2 regions of the Rhizobium sp. Leaf341 genome follow, and region 2 is predicted to be linked to the other one. Evidence: predicted binding sites of a transcription regulator. Region 2 holds the regulator's gene; the other holds the start of a gene.
What was found. The regulator PhoB, encoded in region 2, activates phosphate uptake and scavenging genes when phosphate is short. The targets are predictions, from matches to a motif close to TGTCATNNANCTGTCAT.
Positions count from the first base shown of each region.

Region 1: a site for PhoB is predicted at 6,202-6,218, ahead of ppk2 (polyphosphate kinase 2). Genes of this name have one in related genera too.

Region 1 covers NZ_LMPE01000012.1:199,313-209,871, forward strand. Annotated here, with positions in the region: gene ASG03_RS13870 (MFS transporter) at 1-4, opposite strand, end outside; gene glcF (glycolate oxidase subunit GlcF) at 132-1,451, opposite strand; gene ASG03_RS13880 (FAD-binding protein) at 1,455-2,699, opposite strand; gene ASG03_RS13885 (FAD-linked oxidase C-terminal domain-containing protein) at 2,696-4,135, opposite strand; gene ASG03_RS13890 (J domain-containing protein) at 4,331-4,936, opposite strand; gene ASG03_RS13895 (DUF808 domain-containing protein) at 5,054-6,001, opposite strand; gene ppk2 (polyphosphate kinase 2) at 6,290-7,258, shown strand; gene ASG03_RS13905 (esterase) at 7,262-8,431, opposite strand; gene ASG03_RS13910 (isopenicillin N synthase family dioxygenase) at 8,787-9,800, shown strand; gene ASG03_RS13915 (VOC family protein) at 9,901-10,284, shown strand; gene ASG03_RS13920 (BMP family ABC transporter substrate-binding protein) at 10,341-10,559, shown strand, end outside.
Region 2 covers NZ_LMPE01000003.1:700,551-711,109, forward strand. Annotated here, with positions in the region: gene ASG03_RS04880 (class I SAM-dependent methyltransferase) at 1-301, opposite strand, end outside; tRNA gene ASG03_RS04885 (tRNA-Gly) at 628-701, opposite strand; gene ASG03_RS04890 (2'-deoxycytidine 5'-triphosphate deaminase) at 778-1,872, opposite strand; SAM riboswitch at 1,946-2,024, shown strand; gene ASG03_RS04895 (O-succinylhomoserine sulfhydrylase) at 2,070-3,263, shown strand; gene apaG (Co2+/Mg2+ efflux protein ApaG) at 3,441-3,833, shown strand; gene ASG03_RS04905 (Hsp33 family molecular chaperone) at 3,902-4,888, opposite strand; gene argF (ornithine carbamoyltransferase) at 5,096-6,013, opposite strand; gene ASG03_RS04915 (aspartate aminotransferase family protein) at 6,125-7,324, opposite strand; gene ASG03_RS04920 (GcrA family cell cycle regulator) at 7,762-8,328, shown strand; gene phoB (phosphate regulon transcriptional regulator PhoB) at 8,448-9,131, opposite strand; gene phoU (phosphate signaling complex protein PhoU) at 9,321-10,031, opposite strand; gene pstB (phosphate ABC transporter ATP-binding protein PstB) at 10,087-10,559, opposite strand, start outside.

The DNA of each region.
Region 1 (10,559 bases), on a different contig from region 2:
TCATGATTTTTGCCTGTTGGAGGTGAGCATCCCCCTACAGCGCCCTCTCGCCGGAGACAAGGTCTTGGAGACGAGGCCTCGGAGGCGATGTCGCCGGGCCCGATGGTCGGGATCGTATGAGAGCACGACGATCAGGGCAGGGCCGCATGCTCTGCGGTTCCGCCCGTCAATTTTTCGGGCTTGGGCCCGCCATAGGCCCAGTCGAGCAGTTCCACCGTATGAACGACCGGGATCACGGTCCCTGAGCCGATCTGTGTCAGGCAGCCGATGTTTCCGGCCGCGATCACATCGGGCTTGGTCGCTTCGAGATGCCGGACCTTTCGCTGCTTGAGCGTGGCCGAGATGTCCGGCTGAAGGATGTTGTAGGTTCCGGCCGAGCCACAGCAAAGATGGCCCTCTGCGGGGTCGCGCACGGTGAAGCCCGCCGCCTTGAGAAGCGCCTTCGGCAGCGCGGTGATCTTCTGGCCGTGCTGGAGCGAACAGGCGGAATGATAGGCGACGACGAGGTCGCGTTTCGGAAGGGTTTCCAGCTCCAGTGTCGAAAGATATTCGGTGATGTCCCTCGCAAGCGCCGATACCCGTGCCGCCTTGTCCGCATAAAGCGGATCATGGCGCAGCATGTGCCCGTAGTCCTTGACCGTCGTGCCGCACCCCGACGCGGTGATGAGGATACCGTCCACCCCGCCTGCATCGATCTCCCGCATCCAGGCGTCGATGTTGCGGCGGGCAAAATCGAGCGCCTGGGGTTCACGACCCATGTGGTGGACCAGCGCGCCGCAGCAGCCTTCGCCCTTCGGCGCGGCGACCGCAATGCCGCGCCGGGTCAGGAGCCGGATCGTCGCTGCATTGATACCGGGATCAAGCGTGGGCTGCGCGCAGCCCTCGAGCAGGATCACGCGGCCGCGGGCGGGCCGGGCCTCGCGCAGGGCGGGCGTCGGTAGCCGCACGGCTGCCCGAGGGGGCGCCAGTTCAAGCATGGCGGACAGCGGGACGAGAGGCTTCAAGCTCCGAAGAAGCGGAGCCAGAGGCCGTGCGATGCGCGCAAGCGCAAGCGCCGCACGGAAGCGGGCAGGATAGGGCAGGACCGCTGCGAGCAGGCCGCGGATCATCCGGTCTGCCAAAGGGCGTTTGTAGGTCTGTTCGATATGCACCCGCGCATGGTCGATCAGGTGCATGTAGTCAACGCCGGACGGACAGGTCGTCGTGCAGGCGAGGCAGGAGAGACAGCGATCGATATGGGTCACCACCTCGCGATCCGCCGGTCGGTCGTTCTCGAGCATGTCCTTGATGAGGTAGATGCGCCCGCGCGGGCTGTCGAGTTCGTTGCCGAGCGTCACATAGGTCGGGCAGGTTGCCGTGCAGAAGCCGCAATGGACGCAGCGCCGCAGGATCTTCTCGGATTCTGCGACCTGCGGATCGGCCAACTGTTCGGGCGTGAAGGATGTCTGCATCTCTTATCCTGTCATCCCCATCGATCCCGCCTTTGGCCGAACGACCGGCGCCATCCTTCCGGGCGAGAAGATGCCCGCCGGATCGAGCTTGCCCTTGATCCGTGCGGAGAGGGCGGCAACTGGCTCCGGTTCCGGCTCGAAGGCGGACATCCCGGATCGCTGGTGATCGGATGCGCGGACCAGCGTCGCATGCCCGCCGCCGACCGACGCGATCGCCCGGCGCACGACATCGGCCAACGGTTCGCCAGACATTTCGAGCCAGACGAGACCGCCCTGCCAGTCGTAGAACGCATCGATCTCGACAAACTGACGGAGCGCGGCGACCAGTCGATGGCCCGCCGTCGGCGCGACGGACGCCCGCCACAGAGGCCGATCCTGCCGTGCCTGCAACGGCGCGACGTCGCGCACGGCACGCCACAGCCGCGTGCTGGTCGGAGCGTCGAGCACCTCGACGGGTGCGAAGGCGGAGAGCCTCGCCGCAAGCGACGTCACCCTTACCTCAACCGATGCCGAAAGACCTTCAAGACGCAGAGCCGTGACGGCGTCCGCGGTGCCGAGACTGTCGGAGATGCCGTTGGCCAAGGCCTTTGGAATGTTTGCCGCGCAGGAAACATCGGCGGCCTGGGCCATCGCGGCCGCCATCGCCTCACTGGCCTTGGCGTCGTCGAGATGGCGAAGAAGGATGGTCGCCTCGGTTTCCGGGCGCGGCAAGACACGGAAGGTCACTTCGGTAACGAAGCCCAGCGTGCCGTGCGATCCTGCGAGCAGCTTGACGAGGTCGAGCCCGGTCACGTTCTTCATCACGCGTCCTCCCGCACGGATCGCCTCGCCACGCCCGTTGACGAAACGCAGGCCGAGAAGGCTGTCGCGCGCGGCGCCGGCTGAGAGACGGCGCGGGCCCGAGGCATTGGACAGGAAAACGCCGCCGATGGTCGGCTCGCCCCGCGTGTTCATGATGCCGCGATGGTCCACCGGTTCGAAGGCGAGCATCTGGGCGTTGGCATCAAGGAGCGCCGCAATATCGGACAGCGGGGTCCCGGCCTTTGCCGTCATGACCATCTCGCCCGGATCGTAATCGATGACCCCGGTAAGGCCGGTCGACGTTACGACCATATCGGCCTCGACGCGATTGCCGAGACCGGCGCGCGTGTTGCTGCCGACGAGAGATAGCGGCATCCGTACCCCGGCCGCGTGCCGGATGATCTCGCAGGCCTCCGCTTCGCTTTGCGGACGATAAACATCGCTCATGCGGCTGGCCGCCCTTCGAGCGGAAAGACCTTGGAGGGGTTCAGCAGCCAATCGGGGTCGAAGGCATAGCGGACAGCCATCTGCTGGGCGAGATCGACATCTGAGAACTGGAAGCGCATCAGGTCGCGCTTCTCGATCCCGACACCGTGCTCGCCCGTCAGGCATCCGCCTGCCTCCACGCAGACTTTCAGGATCTCGTTGCCCGCCTCTTCGGCCTTTGCGGCCTCCTCGGGATTGTTGGCGTCGAACAGGATGAGCGGATGCATGTTGCCGTCGCCGGCATGGAAGACATTGGCGACGCGCAGACCGAGCGCGGTGCAGATCTCGTCTGTCCGCTGCAGCACATGGGACAGTTTGCCGAGCGGCACCGTGCCGTCCATGCAGATATAGTCGGCGATGCGGCCCGTCGCGCCGAAGGCCGACTTGCGGCCCTTCCAGATCAGGGCGGCTTCGGTCGCCGACTGACTTTCGCGCACCGTCATCACGCCGTGGCGGCGGGCGATCGTCACGATGGCAGCGAGCATCGCCTCCATCTCGGCTTCCGACCCCTCGACTTCGATGATGAGCAACGCGCCGACATGGAGGGGATAGCCGGCCTTGGCGAAGGCTTCGCAGATCTCGATCGCCTGGCGGTCCATGAACTCGATCGCGACGGGGATGATGCCCGCGCCGATGACGTCGGCAACGCAGGCGCCGGCCTCTTGCGATGTGGCAAAACCGAAGAGCACGGGCCGGGCGCCCTCGGCTTTTGCGAGGATGCGCACCGTGGCTTCGGTGACGATGCCGAGCTGCCCCTCCGAGCCGCAGACCAGCCCAAGCAGGTCGTAGCCTGCCGCATCGAGATGCTTGCCGCCGAGCGTGATGACGGTGCCGTCCATCAGCACCATGGTTACACCAAGCAGATTGTTGGTGGTCACGCCGTATTTCAGGCAGTGCGCGCCGCCGGAGTTCATGCCGATGTTGCCGCCGATCGTGCAGGCAAGCTGGGAACTCGGATCCGGCGCGTAGAAGAAGCCGTCGGGTCCGACCGTCTCGGAGATCGAGAGGTTGGTGACGCCGGCCTGCACGCGCGCAACGCGATTTTCGAGATCGATGTCCAGAATGGCGGACATGCGGGAAAGACCGAGGACGACGGCATCCGGCTGTGGAATGGCCCCGCCGCACAACGACGTCCCTGCACCGCGCGGGACGACCGGAATGCCATGGCGGTTGCAGTATCGCAGGACGTCGGACACTTCCTGCGTCGTGCGGGGCAGGGCGACGGCGAGCGGCAGTTGCCGATAGGCGACATAGGCATCCGTTTCGAACGGAACCAGTTCGCGCGCCTCGTGCACCAGTCCACCGTCCGGCAGTAGGGCGGAGAGATCGGCGATGATCTGCGCCCGTTGCGACAGGACCCCGGCCCGCGGCGGCAGGAACGCGATGGTTTGCGACACGGTCTCTCCTCCCCGTGGACGATGCTGCTCGCATCCATGGAGGCGATTATAGGGATCCTGAGGTTCTGCGCGAGAGGAATTGCGGATCGGGCGATAAATCCTTCGCGGCGGCGACGATCGCGATCCCGGATACGCTGACGCGTCGTCGGGAGAGGCGACGACGCGGGTGTCACGTGAGCGACGGAGGTCGATATCTCAGCAGAAGCCGTTGAGCTTCAGGATCTTGTGGGCTTCGATCGTCGCCTGGAGTTCGGTTTCCGACGCGCGGTTGCCGGCGTTCGTGTCCGGGTGGTGGAGCTTGATGCGCTCCTTGTAGCGTCGGTTGATCTGGTCGGGCGTCGCGTCATGCGCAAGCCCGAGCGTCTCGAAGGCCTTTGCCTCGAGCACCTTCAGTTTCCGCGCCTGCGCCTCGCGCTTCTGCATCAGGCGTTGCGCCGCATTCTTGCGGGCGTTCAAGGATTTTGCCGAACCCGAGCGCACGGTGAAGGGCATCGGCAGTTCCGTCGCCTCCTGGATCGGCTTGCCGAAGCTAGGCCGCGCGCCGCTGATCGCGTCACGCTGGTAGCGCGCAACGACGGGGTCGGACAGATCCGGAGAGAAATTGTAGCCCTTGTTGTACTCCTTGATGTGATCCAGGCAGAACATCAGGAACAGGCCTTCACCTCCGAGGCCGACCGGCGCGCGATGCGTGCCAATCTTCTCGCACCCATGCCATTGGCACTGCGGTCCCGAGGGGGCCTCAGCGGCTTTGGACTTCTTCTTGGCCGACTTGAGGCCGACGAAAATTCGTGAATCAGACATGCAGGGCTTATGCGATCAGACGGGCGATCCCGCAAGACCGCTTTCGTGGGTGGCGAGCATTCTGTCGGCTGCCACCCCCTTCGTGATCGCGCGCCGCGCGCCGCACAGCCTGTTCTTTCAGGTCTTTCGCGTCTTGAAGATCGGTGTCGCCGCGGTGATCACGAGCACGACGATGCCGCCGAGAATGGCCCCGAAGACTGCCTGTACCACAGTGGCCGCCAGCCAGTGCACCACCTGCGGCAGGATGGCCACGACCGCCTGCGCGTAGGCCGCAGCGCCCTCGACGAGATGTTCCGGTTGATGAAGGCCGAATTCGGCCAGGCCGTGAATGACGATGCTCCCGCCGACCCAGAGCATGGCCGCGGTTCCCACGATCGCCAGGATCTGGAGGAAAACGGGCACTCCCTTGACAAGGCCGTGCCCGATCGCCCGACCGACAGTCCCGCCCGTCGCGACCAGGTGAAGGCCGATATCGTCGGCTTTGACGATGAAGGCCACGAGGCCATAGACAGCAACCGTGATCAGAACGCCGACAGCGGCGAGCACGGCGACCTGTGTGACGGTGTTCGAGGTGGAGACGCTGGCCAGCGTCAGCGCCATGATCTCGGCCGAGAGAATGAAATCCGTGCGGATGGCGCCGGACACCTTCTGCTCCTCGAGGGTTGCAGGATCGACAGTCGATGCCGCGGCGGCATCGGCATGGCCATGTCCCGACAGCACGGCATGGATCTTCTCCGCCCCCTCGAAGCAGAGATAGGTGCCGCCAAGCATCAGCAGGGGCGTGATCAGCCAAGGCGCGAAGGTGCCGAGCAGCAGGCAGGCGGGTAGCAGGAACACCAGCTTGTTGCGCAGCGAGCCCTTGGCGATCCGCCAGATGATCGGCAGTTCCCGGCTCGGCGACAGGCCGACCACGTAGGTCGGTGTGACGGCCGTGTCGTCGATGACGACCCCGGCGGCCTTGAGGCTGGCCTTTGCCGTCTGTGCACCGACATCGTCGAGAGACGCGGCCGCGAGCTTCGCGATGGCCGCGATGTCATCCAGTAGCGCTATCAAGCCTGTCGCCAAGAAAACGTCCTTTCAGTTCCGATGCCCGGTCGGGTCCCCCGTGGACGTCCTGGCATCGCTGTCATTTGTTCTTTCGATCGGGCACAGCGTCAGCCGCGGCACGCGTCGACAGGGCCGCAAGATGGCTGTTAAGTCAATGCACGCGAACGAGGATCCTGATGATTGCGGTCGCGCGGCCGCGCCGACAGCTGCAACACCATCGTCATTCTCCTGACACAGGTAGGCTTGTAACGTCCTCCACTGCCCGATCCGCCCCTTCCGCCATCTGCCTTCCGTCACGGAGCCCCCATGAACATCAATGACCCGGCCCAGCTCGCCCGCATCAAGGCGGAGATCATCGACAGTTTCGACGAGGAGCTGGAGATGCAGCTGGAGGAGGATCGGCTGGATGACCTCTTCGAGGAAGACGGCACGCCAACGGGCGCGCCGCTTCTCGACCGCAAGATCTATTTCCGCGAGCTGTTTCGCCTCCAGCATGAGCTGGTCCGCCTGCAGGATTGGGTCCAGTACAAGAAGCTGAAGGTCGTCGTGCTGTTCGAAGGGCGGGATTCGGCCGGGAAGGGCGGAGCCATCAAGCGCGTGACCCAGAGGCTCAATCCCCGGGTCTGCCGCGTGGTCGCGCTCCCGGCGCCGTCCGAGCGCGAGCGCCATCAATGGTATTTCCAGCGATACGTTCAGCACCTGCCGACCGCCGGCGAGATCGTGCTGTTCGATCGCAGCTGGTACAACCGGGCGGGCGTGGAGCGCGTGATGGGATTTTGCACGCCGGATGAACTCGAAGAGTTCTTCCAGTCGGTTCCGCAGTTCGAGTCGATGCTCGTACGCTCGGGCATCATCCTGATCAAATACTGGTTCTCGATTACCGACGAGGAGCAGGCCTTCCGCTTCAACATGCGGATCCGCGATCCCCTGAAACAATGGAAGCTGTCCCCGATGGATCTGGAGAGCCGCATTCACTGGGAGGCCTACACGAAGGCCAAGGAGGACATGCTGGAGCGCACGCACCGTCCCGAGTCCCCGTGGTGGGTGGTGGACGCCGTCGACAAGCGCAAGGCCCGCCTGAACTGCATCTCGCATCTCCTGCAGCAGATCCCTTACGAAGACGTGCCGAAGCCGTCGATCGAATTGCCGGCGCGCACCCGGCACGCCGACTATTACCGAAAGCCCGTGCCGGCGGACATGTATGTGCCGGACACGTATGACAGCACGTCAGCTGCATCGTCGGAGATCGGATCTCGAAAAAGCGGTGACGATTGAGCGCTATTCCCTAAAGGCCCTTTCGAGGAAGGCGATCAGCGACGGTCGCCACACATCCATCTCGTGTTGCAGATCCTTGTACTCATGATACTCGTGGGCGATCTTCTTCTCGTCGAGCTTTGCCTTCAGGCCGGCAATATCCTTTCCCGTGACCGTATCTTTCGAGCCCACGGTCACCGTGAAGTTCCGCAGCGCCTTGTTGATCGTATCCGGCGCGTCCAGCGCGGCATCGACGGCCTTGTTGGGCACCGTGGTGGTCGAGACGCCGCTGAAGGTCGCGACCCAGCCGAAGGTTCCAAGATGCGAGAGGCCTGAGACCAGCGCCTGATAGCCGCCCTGCGAGAGGCCGACGACGGCCCGGCCATCGGCATCCGTGCGTACGCGGTACGTTTTTTCCATATAGGGAATGAGATCCGTCATCAGCTCGCGGTCGATCGCCTCCGCATTGATCGGATAGAAGTCCTTCCGACGCTCGGATGCTGGAAAGTTTTCGGCGATGGCCTCGGGGATATCGGCCTCGGTGTCGGGAATGACGACGATCATCGGCCGGATCTTCTTTTCCGCCAGCAGATTGTCGAGGATCTGGGGCGCGCGTCCCTGTGTCACCCAGGAATCCACGGTGTCTCCGAAGCCGTGGTAGAGATAGACGACCGGCAAGGGCTCCGATGCGTCGGTATAGCCGGGCGGCGTGTAGACGTGCATCTGCCGCTGCGATGTCAGCGCCTTGGACGACAGGGTCACCAGGCGCAGGTCGCCATGCGGCACGTCGCGGGTGTCCAGGATGCCGCCCGGCACGAGAATGAGGCTTGTATTGACCTGTCTCTGCGGCTTCGGCTGGTTCGTGCCCGGATCGATGCTGCGGAAGCCGTCGATGTTGAAATAATACTCGTAGAGGTTGGGAGCGAGGACGTCGCTCTTGGCCGTCCACACGCCGTTCTCGCCCCGCGTCATCATCATCGGCGCCTGCTGCCCGAGGACCACGGCGACCGACCTTGCCGCAGGGGCAAAAAGGCGGAACGTGATCGACTTGTCCGCCTCGACAGAGGTGACGAACGCCTTCAACGGCGTGTCTGCCGGCGGGGACGCCGGAGGTTCAACAGCGTAGACGGGTGCGCTTGCCATCACGGCCGCGACGCAACTCGCCGCAACCATTCCGGGCCATAGCTTGAACATGATGATATCCTCCACATGACATGATCCTCGCATCGGGGAACTACGCCTGTAGCGCCGCTTTTCAACGCCTCTTTTCTAAGTTTTACATAGCATTTGGCGCCGTGCCGGATGCCGTGAGAACAGGTTTCGGGACAGTGTCGGCGCACATCGCATCGAACGCATCCTCGAGCAGAGCAGATCGCCTAAATTTTAGACGATCTTAATTTAAGTGAAGGTTTTTTGATCAACTGGTAAATTTCAAAGCCCTTGATCGGCGGGAAAGCTTGGTTTTGCGGTTGGCATATCGTTTGCATTTCCTGTCTGCAGCATGAGCGAACAGCGTTCGAACGCGCCCAACCGATCGAGGAAGACACCGATGACCTTGCTTGAAGTTCCCGTAATCGATCTTGCCCCCTACAAGGAAGGGTCTGCCGAAGGAAAAGCAGCCGTCGCTGCGAAGATCGGACAGGCGTGCCGCGACATCGGCTTTCTCGTCGTTTCCGGGCACGGCATTTCCGAAGATCTTCTTCGCAAGACTCATGCCGTCTCCGCCGAATTCTTTGCGCTGCCACATGGCGAGAAGGTCAAATGCGACCGGCCGGCTCCGGACCAGGTTCGCGGATACTCCGCCGTGGGCGGCGAGGGGCTGTCGTTCAGTCTCGATGAGCCGACACCGCCGGATATCAAGGAGTCCCTCTCCATCGGGCCCGTCGACGTACCGGCCAATGATCCCTACTACACATCGGCAAGCGCCGGTCCGCATTTCGCGCCTAACGTCTGGCCCGCGGTGCCGGCCGCCCTCAAGGACGTCTGGGAAGAATACTTTCGGGCCGTCGACGCGCTCGCGACCGACCTGATGCGGCTCTTCGCGCTGGCGCTCGACCTTGATGAAAACTATTTCGACAAGACGATCGACCGCAACATCTCGATGATGCGCGTGCTGCGCTATCCAAAGCAGACGATGGAGCCTCTTCCCGGCCAGCTGCGCGCGGGCGCCCATTCGGACTATGGGAGCATGACCATCCTGCGCAAGGAACGCGGAGATCGCAGCCTCGAGGTGAAGAACAAAGCCGGCGACTGGGTCGGCGTCCCCGTGATCGAAGGGGCCTTCATCGTCAACATCGGCGATCTCATGCAGCAGTGGACAAACGATACCTGGACCTCGACGGTTCACCGGGTGGTCAACCCGTCGCTGGAGTCGGAAGACAACGTGGATCGCCTTTCGATCGTGTTCTTCCATCAGCCGAATTACGACGCGATCATCGAGTGCCTGCCGGGCTGCATCGAAAAGGGTGGGGCTGCCAAATACGAGCGCGTCACGTCCGGCGACCATCTGAAAAGCAAGTTCGTCAAGCAGACGACCTTCGGCAAGGGCGAAAAAGCCGCCTGATCCATCCCCGCGAAGGACGGCAGGACACGGACGGCGTCTTCCGTCTGCCGTGTCCGCATGCCCGCGCGCCTATCGATTTCTCCGAGCAAGGGTCGGCCCCGTGAACCTGTCCTATGTCAACGTCTTCACGAAAGACATCGTCTCGCTTTCGGGTTTCTATCGCGACCTGTTCGGTTTCGAAGAGATTCCGGACATCCGCTCGCCGATCTTCGTCGGCCTGAGGACGGGGCAAAGCTGTCTCGGCTTCAACGCGCAGGACGCTTACGACCTTCTCGGCCTCGGCGAATTCTCCGGACCGACGGGGATCAAATTCCTCCTCAACATCGACGTCGACCAGCCGGAGGACGTCGATCGCCTCGTGCCGGTTGCGGTGTCCATGGGTGCGCGGCTCATCAAGCCGCCCTACACGACCTATTACAACTGGTACCAGGCCGTCCTCCTCGATCCTGAGGGAAACGTCTTTCGAATCAATAAAATGCTGTGACTGCACTTCGATCTCCGACCTCTCTCGCGGTCGGCCAATCCCAGGAGAACTGACGAATGATCAGACGAAAGAAGGCCGTCATTCTAGCGGCCGCCGCCTCCATTTTTGCCGCGTCGCTCGCATCGGCTGCCGAATTCAAGGTGGAGGGAGCGCCGAAGGCCGCCGTCATCCTGTTCGGGCCCAAGAACGACGGCGGGTGGAGCCAGGCATTCGAGGAGGCTCGCCCTGCGCTGGAAAAGGCGCTCGGTGCGAAGATCCCGATGGTGGAAAAGGTG
Region 2 (10,559 bases):
TGTCGGACGGGCGGGCTGCGGCGGTCCGGTTGATCGAGCGTCCGGAGAAGACGCCGAACTCGAGCGAGAGACCTTGGACGGTCGCACAGGAGACCGCATAGTCGAGAACGTCGCCGGAGGTCTCGAAACGCTTGGCGCCCAGCATGTGCGAATAGAGATATTGCGAGGAGGAAACAGCGGCAGATAGTTTTGCAACCTTGTCCAGATCAAAGGCATCGCCCCGCGGATTTGCAAGAGCATGATCGTAGACCAGAAGAAGGAACTGCATAAATTCCGGATTTTCCAATGTCGCCTTGTCCATCGAGTTCCTGGCCTTTCGTGGCACGTGTGTAGAACGCTCTCCGTGGTCAGATAAACGGAGGAGCTTGCCCAAGGCGTTCGCCATTTATAGTCGGCAGATACGCGCCGATCATCGGCTCTGAGAATTCGACAGCGTTTTTACGCGACATCCGCTGTATTGCGGCACGCATGCGCGTCACAACAGCGGCTCAGACCTTGGATCGGTGCAAGCCTGTTGTGTCGAAATGATCGTCAGGCTCGGCAAAGGGGGAAGCATTGGACGCGTTGCTGCCGACCTCGGTCAGACGGAGGACAGCCAGAAAAGCAACGCGGATGTCGTGGGTTGGCTGGAGCGGGTGAAGGGAATCGAACCCTCGTATTCAGCTTGGGAAGCTGCTGCTCTACCATTGAGCTACACCCGCCAATGCGCCAGACATCCAACAGATGAAGCCGCGTGTCAATCCTTGGCCGCGGTTTCCGAAGACGGAAAGGCGCGTCTCAACCGCGAAAATGCTTGGAGAGCTTCAGACCCTGCGCCTGATAGTTCGATCCGACGCCGAGGCCGTAGAGCCCTCTCGGTCGCTCCATCATGTGCTCGTAGACAAGGCGGCCGACGATCTGGCCGTGCTCGAGGATGAAGGGAACCTCATGGCTGCGCACTTCCAGCACGGCCCGGCTGCCGGTGCCGCCGGACGGGGCATGGCCGAAGCCGGGGTCAAAGAAGCCGGCATAGTGCACGCGGAATTCGCCGACCAGGGGATCGAACGGGGTCATCTCGGCGGCAAACAGAGGCGGCACGTGGACGGCCTCGCGGGAGACGAGGATATAGAACTCGTCGGGATCGAGAATGAGCTCGTCGGCACCGCGGCTGTAGAGCGGCTCCCAGAAATCATAAATCCCATGCGCACCTTTGCGGTCAACATCCACCACGGCCGTGTGGTGCTTGCCGCGGTAGCCGATCAGACCGTCGGGGCCCGTGCCCTTGAGGTCAATCGACAGTGCAATGCCGGCCCCCGATACGTTCGGCGTATCGCTGGCGACCAGCGTTTCCGTTCGGTGAAGATCAAGCACTTCGCTTTCGGTCAGGAGCGCGTGTCCGACCCGGAAGCGGATCTGCGAAAGACGCGAGCCCCGGCGAACGATGACGGGAAACGTGCGTGGGCTGATTTCGAGGTAAAGCGGGCCGCGATACCCGGCCGGGATCTTGTCGAACTCCTGCGCCCGGTCGGTGATGACGCGGGTGAAGATGTCGAGCCGTCCGGTTGAACTCTTCGGATTGGCCGAGGCCGACATGGCGGCCGGCAGGTCGAGGCTTTCCATCAGCGGCACGATGTAGACGCAGCCGGTCTCGAGCACGGCACCCTCGGTCAGGTCGATGACGTGCAGCTTGAGCCGATCGAGTTTGTCGGCGACGAGATGCCCGGGACCGGGCATGAAGCTCGCACGCACCCGGAAGGCACGACCGCCCAGACGCAGGTCGAGACTCGCCGGCTGGATCTGGTCGTCGTCCAGCGCCCCTTCGCTGAGAAGGCGGCCTTGATCGAACAGCGAAGCGATTGCGCTATCCGCCAGAATGCCTGTGTCGCGCGCCATGCCTTCATCCTTTTTCCGGGGCCGACAAAACCAAAAACGGCTGATTGACGCAAGCGGGGCGAAGACGTATGGGAACTTATCCCGTGGTGATTTGGCCGGTCGGCTTGCAGCCACGTTAAACAAATGGCTAAAAAGACCGGGCTCGAACCGGTCTGCTTTACGCGACCGGTTTTTTTGTTTCTGGAAGGAGACAAGCGATGAGCACGGCAAACAAGACCTGGCGCCCCGCGACCCAGCTCGTTCACGGCGGCACGACCCGCTCCAATCACGGTGAGACGTCCGAGGCGATCTTCTTGACACAGGGCTTCGTCTACGAGACATCGGAAGCTGCGGAAGCACGCTTCAAGGGTGAAACGGACGGCTTTATCTACGCGCGCTATGGCAGCCCCACCAACGACATGTTCGAAAAGCGCATGTGCCTCCTGGAAGGCGCCGAGGATGCGCGCGCAACGGCCTCGGGCATGGCCGCCGTGGCTGCCGCCATCCTCTGCCAGTTGAAGGCCGGAGATCATATCGTCGCCGCACGCGCGCTCTTCGGTTCGTGCCGCTGGGTCGTGGAAACCTTGGCCCCCTCCTATGGCATCGAATGCACGCTGGTCGACGGCCGCTTCATCGAGAACTGGGAAAAGGCCATCCGCCCGAATACCAAGGTCTTCTTCCTGGAAAGCCCGACCAATCCGACACTCGAGGTGGTCGACATTGCCGCCGTGGCGAAGCTAGCCGATGCGGCGGGTGCCAAGCTGGTGGTGGACAACGTCTTTGCGACGCCGCTCCTGCAGAAGCCGCTCGAGCTCGGCGCCCATGTCGTCGTTTATTCCGCCACCAAGCATATCGACGGCCAGGGGCGTTGCCTTGGCGGCGTCATCCTCTCGTCGAAAGACTGGATCGACGAGCATCTGCACGATTATTTCCGCCACACCGGCCCTGCCTTGTCGCCGTTCAACGCCTGGACGCTGTTGAAGGGCATCGAGACCCTGCCGTTGCGGGTGCGCCAGCAGAGCGACAACGCAGCGAAGGTTGCCGACTTCCTCGCCGAACAGAGCCAGATTGCCCGCGTCATCTACCCCGGCCGCAAGGACCATCCGCAGGCCGATATCATCGCAAAGCAGATGAAGGGCGGATCGACGCTCGTCTGTTTCGAGATGAAGGGTGGCAAGAAGGCGGCGTTCGCGCTGCAGAACGCGCTGGAAATCGTCAAGATCTCCAACAATCTCGGCGACAGCAAGAGCCTGATCACGCATCCGGCGACGACGACGCACAAGAACCTCAACGAGGAGGCCCGTGCGGAACTCGGCATTTCCGACGGGACCGTGCGCCTGTCGGCCGGCATCGAGGACAGTGCGGATCTCATCGAGGATTTCGCCCGGGCGCTGAAGACCGTCGCCGCCTGAGGCGCGTCCTGATCCTGCTACCCGGCCCTGCTCCATCCTCGGAGCGTCACGTCGCGCTAACCCCGCGCGGCGTGACAGCGTGACGGCGTGCCGTGCCGCAACACACTTCCTGCGGGCGTTATTCTTCGGGAAACCATCTTCCCCTAGAATATGCACACTGACTGGAAGGGTTGCATCATGTATCGCGCGCTGACACGGGACATCGAGGTCACCGTAGAGCCTTATTATCTGGAAGATCAGTCCGATCCCGAAGATGGGCGCTATGTGTGGGGCTACCGCATTCTGATTTCGAACCGTTCCACGAAAACCGTGCGTCTGATGACGCGGTATTGGCATATCACGGACGAAAGCGGTCAGGTCGACGAGGTCAACGGCCCCGGAGTGATCGGCGAGCAACCCATCCTCAATCCGGGCGATACGTTCGAGTACTCCTCCGGTTGCCCGCTCGACACGCCTTCCGGTGTAATGTTCGGACACTACTCGATGGAGACACCTGACGGCGAAACCTTCACGGTCGACATTCCCGCCTTTTCGCTGGACCTGCCGGGCCTCAGCCGCACATTGAACTGACCACAGCCGATGTGCCCCCGGCCGCAATTGCCGGGAGCCCCTTCAGTTTCCAAACGATGTGCGCGCGCTTACTGCGGGCGGACCTCGGTGGCTTCGAACGTGTAGGTGGTCGAGCAGAACTCGCAGGTCACCGAGATGACCCCATCCTCCACCGTGCTGTCGATCTCCTCCTGGCTGAAGCTGGCAAGGACGTCCCGCAGCTTTTCACGCGAGCAGGCGCATTGGTCATAGACCGCCTGCGGGGGATAGACCCGCACGCCGCGCTCGTGGAACAGGCGATAGAGCAGCCGTTCCGTGCCGACGGTCGGATCGGTCAATTCGTCGGCGTCGATCGTCTCAACCATGACACGCGCCTCGTCCCAGAGGTCGTCGACACCACCCTCGAACGTCTCGGCTCCGTCCCCGCCATGCAGGTCCGGCTGGCGCATCCGGTCGGGCGCCTCCGGCAGAAACTGCGCGACCATGCCTCCGGCCCGCCAGCGGTGGCGCGGCTTGCCGTTCTCGTCGCGATCCAACAGCTCGGCAACGCCAAGGCGCACCTTGGTCGGGATCTGCTCCGACTGGCGGAAATAAACGCCGGCGATCTCCTCCAGCGAAGCGCCGTCCAGCGGAACGATGCCCTGGTAGCGCTGGGTGTATTCGCCCTGATCGATGGTGAAGGCAAGGATGCCCTGGCCGAGCAGATCCTGTGGATCGGTTTCGCCCTTGTCAATCGCGCTGGCCAGCGCCTCTTCGTCGTAGCGGGCATAAGCGCGCACGCGATCCGGCGTCGAGAAGTCGGCGACCACGAGATCGACCGGGCCATCGCTTTTCGTCTGGATGATGAGCTTGCCATCGAACTTCAGCGAAGTGCCGAGGAGGACGGTGAGCACCACCGTTTCCGCCACGAGGCGTGCGACCGGCAACGGATAATTGTGCCGTTCGAGGATCGCATCCAGCATGGGGCCAAGCTGAACGGCGCGACCGCGCACGTCGAGGCCCTCCACCTGAAAAGGCACGACGCGGTCATCGCCCGCGTAACCGAATTCGCCGAGATCTGGTCCTTTGTCCACCATGTCCATGCTCCTGATGCATGACCCGCCGCGGCGAGCCCGAACGCAGATGACGGCGCCCCGGACAGGTCCGGGTTTTGCACGCCACAACGCCATTCTATTGGATCGATATGAAATGCCAGCAAAAATCGTGACATTCCGCTTTGCACCTAGATCGGTGGCCGAATGCCGTTTTTCAAGGTTTTGACGATGCGCGTCGCAGGCAGGCTCTCAGAGCGCGCCCAGGCACCAGGCAAGGATCGACTTCTGGGCATGAAGGCGGTTTTCCGCCTCGTCGAACACCACGGACTGACGTCCGTCAATGACCTCGTCGGTCACTTCCTCGCCCCGATGCGCCGGCAGGCAGTGCATGAAGAGCGCGTTCTCGTCCGCCTTCGACATCAGCGCAGCATTGACCTGATAGGGCTGGAAGACGTTGTGTCCCCGGGCGCGATGCTCCTGGTTCATCGACACCCAGGTGTCCGTGACGACGCAATCGGCACCGGAGACCGTCTTTTCCGCGTCATGCGACAGGATCACGTTGCCGCCATTGTTGCGCGCCCAGTTGAGAATTTTGTCGTCGGGTTCGGAGCCGAGCGGCACCGCCATCTTCATCGTGTAGCCGAAACGCGCCGATCCCTCGATGAAGGAATGCAGCACGTTGTTGCCGTCGCCCGTCCAGGCAATGGTCTTGCCCTTTACCGGGCCGCTATGCTCTTCGAAAGTCATGATGTCGGCCATGATCTGGCAGGGATGCGTCGTGTCTGTCAGGGCATTGATGACCGGCACGGTCGCATGTTCGGCAAGCTCGAGCAGGCGGCTGTGGTCTGTCGTGCGGATCATGATGGCATCGACGTACCGAGAGAGAACCTTGGCCGTATCGCCGATCGTCTCGGCGCGACCGAGCTGCATTTCCGTGCCCGAAAGGAACAGCGTCTCGCCGCCGAGCTGGCGCATGCCGACGTCGAACGACACACGGGTTCGGGTGGAAGGCTTTTCGAAGATCATGGCGAGCATCTTGCCGGCCAGCGGCTTTTCCGCAGTCCCGGCCTTGGTCGCTGCCTTTCGCACCCGGGCATCATCGATGATGGAGCGCAGGTTCTCTGCCGACATGGCGGAGAGATCGAGGAAGTGGCGAGGTTCGGCCATGAAAATGCGGTGTCCTGTCCTTGTGCCCGGGGGCGGCTCCAAGGCGTTCTTGGAGCCTATGCCTTCTGCGCGGGCCGGCTGTCGGTAATCCTGATGTCGAAGGCGTCCAGATCACGCACGCGCGCGCTGTTTGACCGCCGTCAACGTTTCGCTGGCGCGTTCGATGCGGGCGAGACCCTCGCGGGCTTCGTCCGCGCTGGTGATCAGCGGCGGCAGCAGGCGGATGACGTTTTCCCCTGCGGGAACGGCCAGCATCTTCTCCGCCCGGATCGCCTTCAGCAGGTCGGCGGAGGGAACCGCCGCCTTGATGCCGAGCATGAGGCCTTCGCCGCGGATTTCCTCGATTACATCGGGGAAACGATCGGCAAGCGAGGCCAGCCCCTGACGGAAGACGAGTGCGACATCCCGCACATGCTCGAGAAACCCATCGCCGAGAACGACGTCCAGCACGGCATTGCCGATCGCCATGGCCAGCGGATTGCCGCCGTAGGTCGAACCATGCGTGCCCGCGACCATCCCCGAGGCGGCCTCTTCCGTGGCAAGGCAGGCGCCAAGCGGGAAGCCGCCGCCGATGCCCTTTGCGGCCGCGAGGATATCCGGAGATATGCCGGACCATTCATAGGCAAAGAGCTTGCCGGTTCGTCCGACGCCACACTGGACCTCATCGAAGATCAGCATCAGGCCGTGCTCGTCGCACAATGCGCGCAGCGCCTGCAGGAAGGCCTTGGGTGCCGGGCGTATCCCGCCCTCGCCCTGGATCGGCTCGATCAGGATCGCCGCGGTTTCCTCGGTGATCGCATCCTTGACGGCATCCAGGTCGGCAAAGGGGACCTGGACGAAGCCCGGTGCCTTGGGGCCGAAGCCTTCGAGATATTTCGCCTGGCCGCCGGCCGCGATCGTCGCGAGCGTGCGCCCGTGAAAGGCGCCCTCGAAGGTAATGACGTGGAAACGCTCCGGCCGGCCCTTGGAAAACTGGTAGCGGCGCGCCGTCTTGATGGCGCATTCCAGCGCTTCCGCACCGGAATTGGTGAAGAAGACCTTGTCCGCGAACGTGTTGTCGGTCAGACGCTTGGCGAGCTTTTCCTGCCCGGGAATCTCGTACAGATTGGAGAGATGCCAAACCTTTTCGGCCTGGTCCTTCAGCGCTGCGACGAGATGCGGATGCGCGTGGCCAAGGGAATTGACGGCGACACCTGCGGCGAAGTCGAGATAGCGCGACCCATCTTCCGCCACCAGCCAGACGCCCTCGCCGCGCTCGAAGCGCAGCGGCGCACGCATATAGGTCTCGTAAAGCGGGGTTGCCTCGGCCATCGTGCCTGTCTCCTCGTCCTGTCCGCACACTCTGCGGGGAAGGTTCGATCCGTTTTGCAGCGGCCGACAGCGCCGGCCCGAAATGAAAAATACCGCCCTGACGGCGGCGAGCGCACTATCGGTATTTCGGGTGCCGCTGTCAACAAAACTCCCGGAAAGACAGGCCTCGGATGCATTTTTCGAGCACGATGCTTTCCGGCAAAAAGGTCTTGCAAATATATCACGCGGCGACAGCAAGTTGGGGAAAACCCAAAAATCGATTCGGCGCGATTCCCGGGACTCTTGTCACGGAGTCACCCCGTCTCTACGTTACCAAGGAATTGCTAGACGCATGCGGCGGACCTAGTCACCAGAAGAGTCAAGGCGTTGCAGCTTCGGAGCCATCCGGAGCGCGGTGAGGGATTCGTCCTTTGGTACGGCCTGGAACGGAGACGACAATGAACTGGACTGACGAGCGGGTAGAGAGACTGAAGAAGCTCTGGGCCGAAGGGCTGAGCGCGAGCCAGATCGCGGCGCAGCTTGGTGGCGTCAGCCGCAACGCCGTCATCGGCAAGGTTCATCGCCTGTCGCTTCCGGGCCGCGCAAAGGCAGGCGGCGCCTCGCCGAGCGCAACCCGTCCCAAGCGCCCCGTCGTCGTTGCCCGTCCGGCAGCACCGGAAGCCGTGGTGGCGAGCACAGCCCCCCGCTCCGCCCCCCAGCGTTCGATGGCCCGCCCGGTCAGCGTGAACGTCATCGAAGATTCCGAAAGCGCATTCGCGCCGGAAACCGCACTGGCGGTAACGAACAGCGCAGGCAGCGCGACGGGCAGCAATGTCGTGGTGCCCATGTCCCGCAAGCTGGTGCTGACGCAGCTGACCGATCGCACCTGCAAGTGGCCGATCGGCGACCCGATGAAGGACGAATTCCACTTCTGCGGAAACGACTCCCCAGATAGCTCGCCCTACTGCACGTTCCACGCCAAGCTGGCCTATCAGCCCTCGGCCGAGCGCCGTCGCGCCCGATAAGAGAACGCCCTGCAGTCGGAACGCAAGAACGCCTTCTTCGCTCTGCGAGGAAGGCGTTTTCGCTTCAGGCCTCGGCCGGAGCACGCGCAGCGGGTAAGCAGCTTTGCTTCGCGACAGGCTCAGCTTTCCAGCGAGTAGCCCGCTCCGCGTACGGTGCGGATCACGTCCTGCATGTTGGAGAAGTTAAGCGCCTTGCGCAGGCGACCGACATGGACATCGACGGTGCGCTCGTCGACGTAGATATCGTGCCCCCAAACGCCATCGAGAAGCTGCGAGCGCGAGAAGACGCGGCCGGGCGACGACATGAAGAACTCGAGCAGACGAAATTCGGTCGGGCCGAGACGGACTTCCCGGGTCTTGCGGTGGACGCGGTGCGTCTCGCGGTCGAGCTCGATGTCGCCGCATTTCAAGAGCGACGACAGCACTTCCGGACGCGCGCGGCGGAGCATGGCTTTCACGCGGGCGATCAGTTCCGGCGTCGAGAACGGCTTGACGACATAATCATCGGCGCCGGTGGCAAGACCACGGACCCGCTCGCTTTCCTCGCCCCGTGCCGTCAGCATGATGATGGGAAGACGCTCCGTCTCGCTGCGCTGGCGAAGGCGCCGGCAGAGCTCGATGCCGGACACGCCGGGGAGCATCCAGTCGAGGATGAGCAGATCCGGCAGCCGTTCCTGCAAGCGAACCTCTGCCTCGTCGCCCCGATTGATGGTATCGACATCGAAACCTTCGGCCTCAAGATTGTACCGCAGCAGGACGCTCAGGGCTTCTTCATCTTCGACAACGGCTATTCTCGGCTGCATTTCTGGACTCCGTAGTGTCCTCGTCGCGTGACGAGGCCTTCGCCAGAACCCGAAGGCGGCGATCATCGTTGACAGTTCAGGCATTTCGGCAAGAGACCACCCTTCGGCCGCCATCCCCAACCTCGAGACAGCGACCGGTCTCAAGACCGAGGACGACGCCGCAGGATGGATTTCTCCCGCGCCGTTCGCTCAGGTGGAGAGTGCGCCGACAGTGTTCGACGAGTCGTCCTTCGGACGTTCGCCGAGCGGCTGCGCGCCGGTCGTCATGTAGTAGATCGTCTCAGCGATATTGGTCGCGTGGTCGCCGATGCGCTCGATGTTCTTGGCGCAGAACAGGAGATGCGTGCACGGGGTAATGTTGCGCGGATCCTCCATCATGTAGGTCAGGAGTTCGCGGAACAGCGAGGTGTAGATCGCGTCGATCTCGCCGTCTCGCTCCCGGATGGCCTTTGCCTTTTCCGCCGAGCGGGAGGCGTAGACATCCAGGACTTCCTTCAGCTGCATCAGCGTCAGTTCGGCCAGATGCTCAATCCCCCGCGCCAACTGGCGCGGCAGACTGGCACTGGAGACCGCGATGACGCGCTTGGCGGTGTTCTTGCCAAGATCGCCGACACGCTCGAGGTCGGCCGCAATGCGGATCGACCCCATGATCTCGCGCAGGTCGGCCGCCATCGGCTGCCGCTTGGCGATCGTGATGATGGCCTTCTCGCCGATCTGGCGCTCGGCGTCATCGAGCACGACGTCGTCGGAAATCACCTTCTGGGCGAGACCCAGATCGGCGTTGACCAGGGCCCGCACGGATTCGGCCACCATCTGCTCGGCAAGGCCGCCCATCTCGGAGATACGGCGGCTGAGATATTTCAGGTCTTCGTCATAGACGGATACGATATGGGTTGCCATGGATCCTGTCCTTGGAGTTCGGTCACGGGCACTTGTCTATCGGTCGCACGACCGGTCAGCCGAAGCGTCCCATGATGTAATCCTGCGTGCGCTGGTCGTCGGGATTGGTGAACATCTTGTCGGTATCGTTCTCCTCGACGAGATTGCCGAGATGGAACATGGCGGTGCGCTGCGAGACGCGGGCTGCCTGCTGCATGGAATGCGTGACGATCACGATCGTGTAGTTGGCGCGCAGTTCGTGGATGAGCTCCTCGACCTTGGCGGTGGCAATCGGGTCGAGCGCCGAGCAGGGTTCGTCCATCAGAATGACCTCAGGACTGACGGCAACGGCGCGTGCGATGCAGAGACGCTGCTGCTGACCACCGGAGAGACCGGTGCCGGATTCGTGCAGGCGATCCTTCACCTCGTTCCAGAGGCCGGCCTTCTGCAGGCTCTGCTCGACAATGGCGTCGAGTTCGGCCTTGCTGCGGGCAAGACCGTGGATCTTCGGGCCGTAGGTCACGTTTTCATAGATCGACTTCGGAAACG